One region of the Massilia pseudoviolaceinigra genome, then DNA from elsewhere that is predicted to be linked to it. Evidence: predicted binding sites of a transcription regulator. Region 1 holds the regulator's gene; the other holds the start of a gene.
What was found. Region 1 encodes FNR, which switches genes on or off when oxygen is low (the NO sensors DNR and NnrR bind a similar motif). Its sites were predicted from a motif close to TTGATNNNNATCAA; they were not measured.
Positions count from the first base shown of each region.

Region 2: RBA40_RS26340 (glycine-rich domain-containing protein) is a predicted target of FNR. The motif match lies at 1,550-1,563, and genes of this name have one in related genera.

Region 1 is NZ_JAVCWL010000035.1:5,132-10,371, forward strand. Features, by position in the region: gene RBA40_RS27015 (cation-translocating P-type ATPase) at 1-1,540, shown strand, start outside; gene fnr (fumarate/nitrate reduction transcriptional regulator Fnr) at 1,668-2,435, shown strand; gene RBA40_RS27025 (DUF4214 domain-containing protein) at 2,627-4,468, shown strand; gene RBA40_RS27030 (hypothetical protein) at 4,491-4,712, opposite strand; gene RBA40_RS27035 (FixH family protein) at 4,739-5,240, opposite strand, start outside.
Region 2 is NZ_JAVCWL010000033.1:44,326-49,565, forward strand. Features, by position in the region: gene RBA40_RS26335 (sensor histidine kinase) at 1-1,455, shown strand, start outside; gene RBA40_RS26340 (glycine-rich domain-containing protein) at 1,743-3,068, shown strand; gene RBA40_RS26345 (hypothetical protein) at 3,302-3,568, opposite strand; gene RBA40_RS26350 (hypothetical protein) at 4,149-4,352, opposite strand; gene RBA40_RS26355 (SDR family oxidoreductase) at 4,375-5,240, opposite strand, start outside.

The sequences.
Region 1 (5,240 bases):
GCGCCAGCTCGCGCCCGAAGCGCCGCCGCTGCAGCGCCAGACACGCCGCCTGACCGTACTGTTTGCGGTGCTGGGACTGGCCCTGAGCGTGACGCTGGTGCTGTTGCATGGCTTGCGCGGCGGCCAGTGGCTGCAGGGCGTCCTGGCCGGAATCGTGCTGGCCATGGCGATGGTACCGGAAGAATTTGCCGTCGTGCTGGTGGTGTTCCCGGCCCTGGGCGCGTGGCGCCTGGCGCGCGAGCGCGTGCTGGAACAGGCATTGGTGCGGCTGGCCCGGGGCGAATTGGCCGCGTCAAACCAGCTGCACCCGGACTGGCGCCTGGTGCGCGAAGAGGCGCCGCGCCCGGCCCTGCGCGCCATGCTGCAGGCCTGGCGCGCCCCGGGCTCCGAGACCTGCACGGTGGCGGCCAAGGGCGCGCCCGAAGCCATCGCCGCCATGTGCCGCCTCGACGCCCGTGGCAAGGCGGCCTTGATGGCCACGGCCGACGACATGGCGCGCGACGGCCTGCGCGTGCTGGCCGTGGCGCGCGCCGGCTGGGATGGCGCGCAGTGGCCGCCGCATCCGGCGCGCCTGGGCTTTACCTTGCTCGGACTGGTCGCCCTGGCCGATCCGCTGCGCGCCGGCATTCCGGACGCTGTGCAGGCCCTGCGCGCGGCCGGCATCCGCGTGGTGATGATCACGGGCGACTATCCATCGACCGCGCAAGCCATCGCGCGCCATGCCGGCCTGGCCGAGGGCGCGCTGCTGACCGGTGACGCGCTGGCGGCGAGGAAGGCGCGCGAACTGCGCGCCCTCATAGGCGACGTGACGGTGTGTGCGCGCATCGCGCCGGAGCAAAAGCTGCGCATCGTGCAGGCGCTCAAGGCCGGCGGGGCCATCGTCGGCATGACCGGCGACCGCGTCAACGACGCACCCGCGCTGCGCGCCGGGCGCCAGATTTTCGCCGGCATGCAGCGCGCGGTGGGTTACCTGGTGTCGGTCCACGCCTGCATTGCCGGCATGGCGCTGCTGCCGGTGCTGTTCGGCTGGCCGGTGGTGCTGCTGCCGATGCATATCGTGTTCCTCGAACTGATGATCGATCCGGCCTGCACGCTCGCCTTCGAAAACGATGCGCCCGATCCGGACAGCATGCGCAAGCCGCCGCGCCGGCCCGACGCGCCCCTCATCGGCGCCGCCGGCCTGCTGCGCGCGGGCCTGCACGGCGCCCTGGCGCTGGCTCACGTCATCGCCGCGTGGCTGTGGGCGTCGGCGGCGCTGGCGCCGGATGCGGCGCGCGCTTTTGCCTTCAGCGCGCTGGTCGGCGCCAACCTGGCACTGATGTTCGCACACGGTGCGCAGCGCCGGCCGAACCGGGTGCGGTGGATGATCGCCGCAGGCGCGCTCGCCGCCCTGCTCGTCGTCACCTGCGTGCCCGCGCTGGCGGCCGTGTTTCATTTCACGCCATTAAGTGCCGCGCAACTGGTAACGGCCGCCGCCATCGGGCTATCCCTTGTCCTTTGGCCAGCACTGTTGAGACTTGCACAACGCCTGCGCAGATAATGCAACGCCGCCGTGGACATTCTGCCATCTGTACTGGGGAAAATGCCGCAACTGCACCGCTATTGCCCTGTGCGCCAAGGTTCCACTGGAGTATCATACGGATCAAGCCACAAAACGTCAGTCCCCTATGCCCCAGCCACTTCCATTCGTTCCCGCAGCCATGCTGAACGTCGCCGCGCTCAAGGCCAGCTGCGCGGGATGCAGCATGCACCAGCTTTGCCTGCCGATGGGACTCGATGAAGACGACATTACCCGTCTCGACAGCATTATCGGCAAGCGCCGCCGCCTGTTGCGCGATGAGCGCCTGTACCAGATGGACGAACCGTTCCGCAATCTGTACGCGATCCGCTACGGCCACTTCAAGACCTACCAGGTCAATGCCGGCGGCGAGCAGCAGATCACGGGTTTCCAGATGGCTGGCGAACTGCTGGGCATGGATGCCATCAGCGCCGACCGCCACCATTGCGACGCGGTCGCGCTCGAGGACAGCGAAGTGTGCGAGATCCCGTTCGAGCGCCTGGAAGAACTGTTCGGCGAGGTGCCCACCCTGCTGCGCCATTTCCACCGCATCATGAGCCAGGAAATCACGCGCGAGCAAAATGTCATGCTATTGCTGGGAAATATGCGAGCCGAGCAGCGCTTTGCGGTGTTCCTGGTCAACCTGTCCGCACGCTACGCGGCGCGCGGCTACTCGGCCACCAGTTTCCAGCTGCGCATGTCGCGCGAGGATATCGGCAACTACCTCGGCCTGACCATCGAAAGCATCAGCCGCCTGCTGTCGCGCTTCAAGAAACAGGGCTGGATCGGTGTCGACAAGCGCGAAATGACCCTGCTCGATCCGGCCATGCTCAAGGCGCTCGCCGCCGGCACCGAGCAGTGCAGCCCAATGGCATAAACCAAGGCGCTGCGGGCAACTTCATTTCCACCTGCTTATAACGGTGTACTTACGGCAATTACCAAGGCTTAATCGCCGGCTTTGCCACGTCCCTCGCGTCGGCGCGATGGAGCGGCAGGCGGCGCCGCCATGGTGCGTAGCCGTCGCCACGGATGCATCCATCTCATTATCAATTTCCGCAAGTAGAGCCCATGTCCATTTACGTCCCATTCACTTCTCAGGTGCACCACAGCCACCGTTTGGCGCCGGAGGATCTCATCAAGGCGGATCGGCAGGTACTCGCCGCTTTCAGCGACGTCCCCGGGACCGGCACTTCGGCGGGAACCGCGCCCGCGTGGGACAGGACGCTCCTGACCAGCGGCGGCACCTATGCCCTCGACGTGGTGGCCGGCCAACTGGTCGACTTTGAAATCAGCGCGGCATTGGGGCCGTGGCTGTTCCTGTACGACGCCGACGGCTTTCCGATCAACGAGAAGGAAGGCACCCACACCACTGGCCTCAATACCGCGCGCATGGGCTTTCTGGCCGAGCAAACGGGACGGATCTACATCAAGGCTGCTGGCTATCCGTCGACCTTGCTTGGCCGCGTGGACCTGACCGTGCGCATCGACGACCAGGCCCACGGCACGGCCGGCAACGATGTCCATGTCCAACGTGCCTCGGGCGGCGGCGCCGACGGCTACCTGGGTGGCGATGGCAACGACAGCATCACCTCCAGCTTGCCCAACATCGACAACAAGCTGTGCGGCGGCGCCGGCAACGATGTGATGTCGGTCGGCTTCGTGGCGGGCGAGCGTGCCATCGTCGACGGCGGCAGTGGCATCGATACCCTGGTACTGCCGGTGTCGAGCGGCGGTGTACGCATCAACGCCGTCGCCGCCGGCTTCCACAGCACGGAACAGTGGCATTACAACTGGAATACGCTGTCGTCCCATCCGCAAATCAAATTCAGCGGCATCGAGTTCATCCGGTTTACCGACATTACCGTCAGCCTCGCCGACCTGCCCGGCTATTCGCAGTACATGAGGGATTCCGCCGACGGCAACGATATCCGTGGCGACAATGCCCCGAATTACATCAAGGTCGACCTGGGCGATGACCAGTTGGCGGGCTACGGCGGTACCGATTCGCTGGTGGCGGGACACGGCAATGACTCCCTGTACGGTGGCGGCGGCGACGACATCCTCGCTGGCGAAGCTGGCAACGACACCGCACTGTTCCACGGCAAAGTTTCCGGCTTCCGCATCATCTCGAACCATGGCCATTACATGATCGTCGACACCACGGGCGCCGAGGGCAGCGATATCCTGTTCGACGTGGAGCGCGCCACCTTCGCCAACCACAGCACCGCGTTGGAGTACGCTGGCCTGACCCAGTCGCTGTACTACAGCTATTTCGGCCGCGCGGCCGACGTGGCGGGCCTGGCCAGCTTCCAGCAACGCCTGGTCGAGCTGAAAGCGCCGCAGACGATCGAAGGGTTGAATGCGGCCTACGTCGGCAGTGCGCCATTGCGCACGCTGATCGATTCGTTCGGCTCAAGCGCCGAATCGACAGCGCTGTACGGCGGCGACAACGCGGCCTTCGTCAAAGCCATTTTCCAGAACGTGTTTGACCGCGCGCCGTTGCAGGCCGGGCTCGATTACTGGACCCAGGCCATTGATTCCGGCGCCCTCACGCGCGCCAATGCATCGCTCGCAATCACCGCCGGCGCGATGGCCAACAAAACGCCGGCCGGTTTGCAGGATGCGGCGCTGGTCACCGCGAAGGTCGACGTGGCGACCAACTTTACGTTTGCGCTGGACGCTGCAGACAAGGCTGGCGCGTATGCCGGCACCAGTGCGGTGAACGCCGTGCGCGAGCTGCTCAAGGGCGTTACCGCCGACACCAACGTCATCTCTTACCAGGAGAGCGTGACCGCCGTCGTCGGCGCTCTGCAAGCAGGGCCGGTCAAGAGCATGATGGAGGTGCCGGCCGACGGCGCCTATGCGGCGCTGGTGGGCCTGCACGACGCCGCGGCGCCAGCCTGGTTCTGACCGCACGGCCGATGGCGCGCGCCTAGAACGGCGGATGAGGATCGTCCGGCACGACGACCAGGTAGTAGGTCAGCACGCTGGCCAGCGCGCAAAAGGTCCAGAAGAAGAAAAAGCCGATGGTGTACGCCGCCATCGGCGAGAGCGTGATGTCGCCCACATGCAGCGCCTCGCGCGGATCGAACAGCGCAAAAAAGCAGCCTTCGGCCAGCATCGCCGCCAGGAAGGCGGGCCACAACACTTTCATCGCAAGTCGCATCTGCCCTCCCCCGGTCAGTGAGCAAGGTCCGCAGCGTCGGCCTTGATCGCCAGCGCCTGCTCGCGCGGCCAGTGCCAGGCCGCGGCCAGGCGCCAGTCACGCTTGCCGCCCTCGACCACCACCTGCCAGCGCGCCCGTTCCAGCAGCGGCAGCGCCACCGAAAAACGCCCCGCCGCATCCGGAATCACGTCCAGCTTGCGGTCTTTCTGCGGCAAGGTGGCATGCGCCAGGTGGATGCTGAACGGCGCGCTCAAGGCCAGTGCGCCGCTGCTCAGGGTACCGGCCAGCTTTTCCGTGGCCGGATCATAGCGCGCGTCGAACGCCAGGCGCATGGCGCTGGCCACGCGGTCGCGCCGCAAGTCCTGGTTGATCGCCTTGCCCTTCTTGTAGTAGTCGTCGACCACCATCGCATCCTGGCCGCGGTAGGCGACGAAACCGAGGTTCACGCCGGCCACCACCACGATGGCGGGACCGAGCATCAGGAGCCATGGCCAGCGGTGCTTGTACCACGGGCCG
Region 2 (5,240 bases), on a different contig from region 1:
GACGGCACGGTGCTGGAAGACTTCACCATCATGCCGCCCGGCCGCCGCCCCTCCTACACCGTGGTCACCTTCGTCGAGCCGGAAGACCGCTGGGCCGCGACGCTCGGCTACGACATGTTCGCCAATCCACTGATCATCGAAACGCTGGCCAATCTGCGCGATACGGGCAAGCTGTTCACCTCCGGCTTGCCGATCGCCTTCATCTCGGGACCGAACCGCACCGGACTGGGCATGCGCCTGCCGGTGTACCGCCCGCTTGCGCCGACCGCCACGGTGGCGCAGCGGCGCGCAGCCTACATCGGCACGGTCGGCATCGCGTTCAGCGTGCAGAAACTGGTGCAGGGCGTGATCGACGACGTGCCGATCAAGAATGTGCGCATGATGCTGGTCGACAATGCCATCGGTCCCGACATGCGGCGCGGGCGCATGCTGTTCGACACCGGCGGCGCCGGCGAGACCACGCTGCCGTCTCTGCTGGCGCCGGCCCGCTTCAGCGCCACGTTGCCGATCGACTTCAACGGGCGCCAGTGGGATGCCACCTTCAGCGTGGCCGCCACCGAGCTGTACACGGGCTTCGAGGAATTCGCGCCGTGGCTGGCGATGATGGCCGGTTCGGTCAGCTCGATGCTGCTGTACGCGCTGTTCCATGCGCTGACCTCGTCGCGCCGGCGCGCGATCAAGATGGCCAAGGGCATGACGCGCGAACTGCGCGACAGCCAGGCCAAGCTGCAGCTGTCGCACCAGAACCTGCGCCGCCTGGCGGCCCATGCCGACCAGATCAAGGAAGGCGAGCGCAAGCGCATCGCGCGCGAAATCCATGACGACCTCGGGCAAAACCTGCTGGCGCTGCGCATCGAAGCGGACATGCTCAGTTCGCGCACGCGCGAGCGCCATCCGCGCCTGCATGCGCGCGCCCGCTCCACCCTGCAGCAAATCGACGCCACCATCAAGAGCGTGCGCCAGATCATCAACGACCTGCGTCCGAACGTGCTGGACCTGGGCTTGTCGGCGGCGGTGGAGTGGCAGATCGCCGAATTCAAGCGCCGTACCGGCATCGCCTGCGAGCTGATCGATGAACCGAAGGAAGTGGCGCTCAGCGACCACGCCGCCACGGCCTTCTTCCGCATCCTGCAGGAATCGCTGAGCAATATCGTGCGCCATGCGCAAGCGACCAGGGTCCGGGTTGAACTCAAGCTCAACGGCAATCGCCTGTCGATGACGGTGACCGACAACGGCATCGGCCTGCAGGCCGGCGAACGGGCCAAGGTCGGCTCGTTCGGCCTGGTCGGCATCGAAGAGCGGATCAGCATCCTCGGCGGTTCGTTCTCCATTTCCAGCAACGGCGGCGACGGCACCACGGTGTGCGTGAGCGTGCCCTTGCACAACGAACCTTCGCGCGGCGGCCCGTCCGGGGCAGTGGTCGGCAAAAGTGAATCGCATGCCGCGTTTGTCTGATGACGACGGGCATTGTCCTAAACAGAATCCTCCTGAATGACCTGCGGCACAGTCAGTGCATCCGCAATGCACTAGGAATTGCCCTAAATAATCATTGAGCTAAGTCAACAAGCTAGGTTTGGACCGGCGCAACATCCTCAAACAGTAACGGAAATCAATGTAATAGGGCAATTGATTTACCGGAAGAAATGAAAGAGTCAGTCGTTTTGCAGCAGCCGTAGTACCCGCAGATTCAAACAGGGATGTAGTCACATAAACCAATCACACTCTAAAAAAGAGGCTTAATCATGATGAACAACGACGCAATCAACGCAATTTCGGAACTCGATCTGGATCCAATCAAATTCAAGCTTACCCACGCCGATTCCGGCGAAGGCTGGTCGCAGGAAAAAGCCGATGCAGTGGAAGTGGAGTATCGGCGCTTTCTGTATCTGATGAAGATGTTCCCGGAAGACGAAACCGCACCGATGATTGAAGTCGACATCTTCTGGCACTACCATATTCTGGACACCATGAAGTACGCGAAGGATTGCGAGCACGCGTTCGGCTACTTCCTGCACCACTATCCGTATGTCGGCATGAGCGGCGAAGCGGAAGATACGCAGTACCTGCAAGATTGCGGCAACAAAATGCGCGACCTGTATGAAAGCACGTTCGACGAGCCTTACGGCCAGCGCGCCGCGGCCTGGTGCACCCGCACCGCTGAAGCCGCCGCGCCGGTGGAAGCCGCCCCGCAGTCGGCATGGTGCACGCGCACCACCGAAGCCGCCGCGCCAATGGAAGCAGCCGCTGCGCAGTCGGCATGGTGCACGCGCGCCACCACTGAAGAAGTGAAGTCGGCGTGGTGCACACGGGTGTCGGAGGACCATGCCAAATCCGCCTGGTGTACACGCACGGTGTCGGCTCACACCAAGGCCGCATGGTGCACGAGGACCAGCGCCGACAGCGCCAAATCGGCATGGTGCACACGCACGGTGTCCTCCGACGCCAAGTCGGCATGGTGCACGAGGACCAATACGGATGCGGCCAAGTCGGCATGGTGCACACGCACGGTGTCCTCCGACGCCAAATCGGCATGGTGCACGAGGACCAATACGGATGCGGCCAAGTCGGCATGGTGCACACGCACGGTGTCCTCCGACGCCAAGTCGGCATGGTGCACGAGGACCAATACGGATGCGGCCAAGTCGGCATGGTGCACACGCACGGTGTCCACCGACGCCAAGTCGGCATGGTGCACGAGGACCAATACGGATGCGGCCAAGTCGGCATGGTGCACACGCACAGTGTCCACCGACGCCAAGTCGGCATGGTGCACGAGGACCAATACGGAAGCAGCCAAGTCGGCATGGTGCACGCGCACAGTGTCCACCGCCGCCAAGTCGGCATGGTGCACGAGGACCAATACGGAAGCAGCCAAGTCGGCATGGTGCACGCGGACCAGCGCAACGTCAGTCAGCGCGGCATGGTGTACGAAGGTGACGTCCGCCACGCCCCAGGCGGCATGGTGCACAAAAATCAGCGAACCGGATGACAGCGATACACTGGTGGTGAGTGCAGCCACACGCGAACTGCTGCAAGCGATCGCCCAAGGCGCGCGGCAGGCAGTCTGAGTGCTTCACCGCAACGCATGACCAGCAGTGGGCAATCATCCGCGCGCCGGCGGGACCGCAGTCCCCGCCCCGCGGCACGGCGACGAATACGATCGCAACAACATGTGGAGCAGTACCGCAAGGAGCAGCATCGACCGGCAATCCGTGCCGGTCGATGCTGCTCAAGCGCCTCTGAACGGGGCGCCGGATATCCGATCAAGGGGCACATGGTGCCCCTTTTCGTTTGGGCCGCCTCAGGCGTTAATAGTGATGCTCACCGCCGGCACGCCCATCATCGCGCGCAATTCGCGGATGCTGAAATCGCTGATTTCATGCATGCGCAGCAGGATCGTCGCGCCAATCGGCAAGGTGCGATGGCGGATTTTGCTGATCACGGGCGGCGCCACTTCAAGCGCGCGCGACAGGGCTGCGTCGTTTTTGAGCTGCAAGCGTTCAATGATGGCATCGAGCACTTTGTTCGGATCGTAGGTAGGATCTTCCGGAAATCTGCGATTGGTCATGTTCTTATATCTTTCCAAATTCGCACCGTGGCATATTCGCCAGTGCGCTGTCTTTACAGTCAATTAAGTAAGCGGTAATGCCAAAAACAGACCGAATATGCGGCTGCCATAGCATAGGCGTGCATCATACACCTAAGTGTTGACATTCGCTCAACCAGTGGAACTTTAACTCAATTAAGTTTGTGTTTAAGGCAATATTTGGTGAGAATTGGCGCGGCGCGCGGCGCGCCGGACAGGGGCAAACAGCCAGTCCAGCGCTACCTGGGTGGCCAAATGGCTGTAATTGGTGGGAATCAGATAGAATTGAACGAGCAAGCGCTCACTATCGGTGGGGACGAGGCGCCATCCGAGCTGGCGGCGGATCTCTTCGGGAGGCGGGGGTGGACGGCGCGCACTTTCGCGCCGTGCCATATAGGCGCGCACTTGTTCCTTGGTTGGCTGGATGATCCGATGTGGCATGACGGTTGGGACAAGTCAGCAATTGAGACGACACTGCACACGATACGGCCACGGAGACGCCGGAACTTGATGGAGGTCAAACGAGCGCATGTATTAGCCCATTGACAATCCGCTTTCTCCCCTATTTCTTCTGGCTTGCCAGATACAGGGTTTTGGCGTCCTGATGCGCGCGGTCGACCGTGCGCATGGCTTCCTTCTCATCGTGTTCGACGAAAAATTCGGCGTCCTGCGCCTTCACGACCAGCTTGATCGCGGCGGCATCGCTCAGGTTGTACTTTTCCGTGATCAGGGTGGTTACTTCATCAAGATATTCTTCGTAGGTCATCGCGCTTCCTTAGTGGGGACCGTCATTTTACCAGCGCCATCGCCGCCACCGCCGGCGCAACTTGCGGAAAACGCAGGCGCACACCGAACTCCCGCTTGATGCGCTCGTTGCTCATGCGCCGCGACTCGGACATGAACGACAGCAACATCGGCGATACTTCAGCAATTAGTTGCGATCGCGCAACGCGAGGCGGACGCGCCATGCCGAAGGCATCGGCCACGGTATCGAAATAATCGGCCATTTTCATATGCGTATCGTCGACCGCGTGATAGATGCGGCCGGGCAATGTCCTGTACAAGGCCAGCGCCACGATGCGCGCCAGGTCATCGGCGTGGATATGATTGGTAAACACATCCTCGGACGCCAGCAGCGCGGGCGTGCCCTGCTCCAGACGGCGCAGCGGCAAACGGTCGCGCGCATAGATGCCGGGCACGCGCAGGATCGCCAGGCGCGCGCCGCTACGGCTGGCCCACGCGCGCAGCACGCGCTCGGCATCGACCCGGCGCTGCGCGCGCGCATTGCGCGGCGCCACGGTGCGCGTTTCATCGATCAGGGCACCGGCGCAGTCGCCGTACACGCCGGTGGTGCTGATGTAGACCATGCGCGCGCCGGCCGGCAGCACCGCGCACAGGTTGCGGGTACGGCGGTCGAGCGTGCCTTCCGTCTGCGGCGGCGCCATGTGCACCACCCAGTCCGCCAGGCCGGCCAGGCGTTTCAAGCTTGCGCTCTGGTCGAGGTCGGCGATGATGGGGACCGCGCCGGCCGCGCGCAGTTCGGCGCAGCGCTCGGCGTTGCTGGTGACGGCGAACACGCGAAAGCGCGCGCGCACCAGCGGCAAGAGGCGCATGCCGACATCGCCGCAGCCGAGAATGAGCAGGCGCGGCCGGT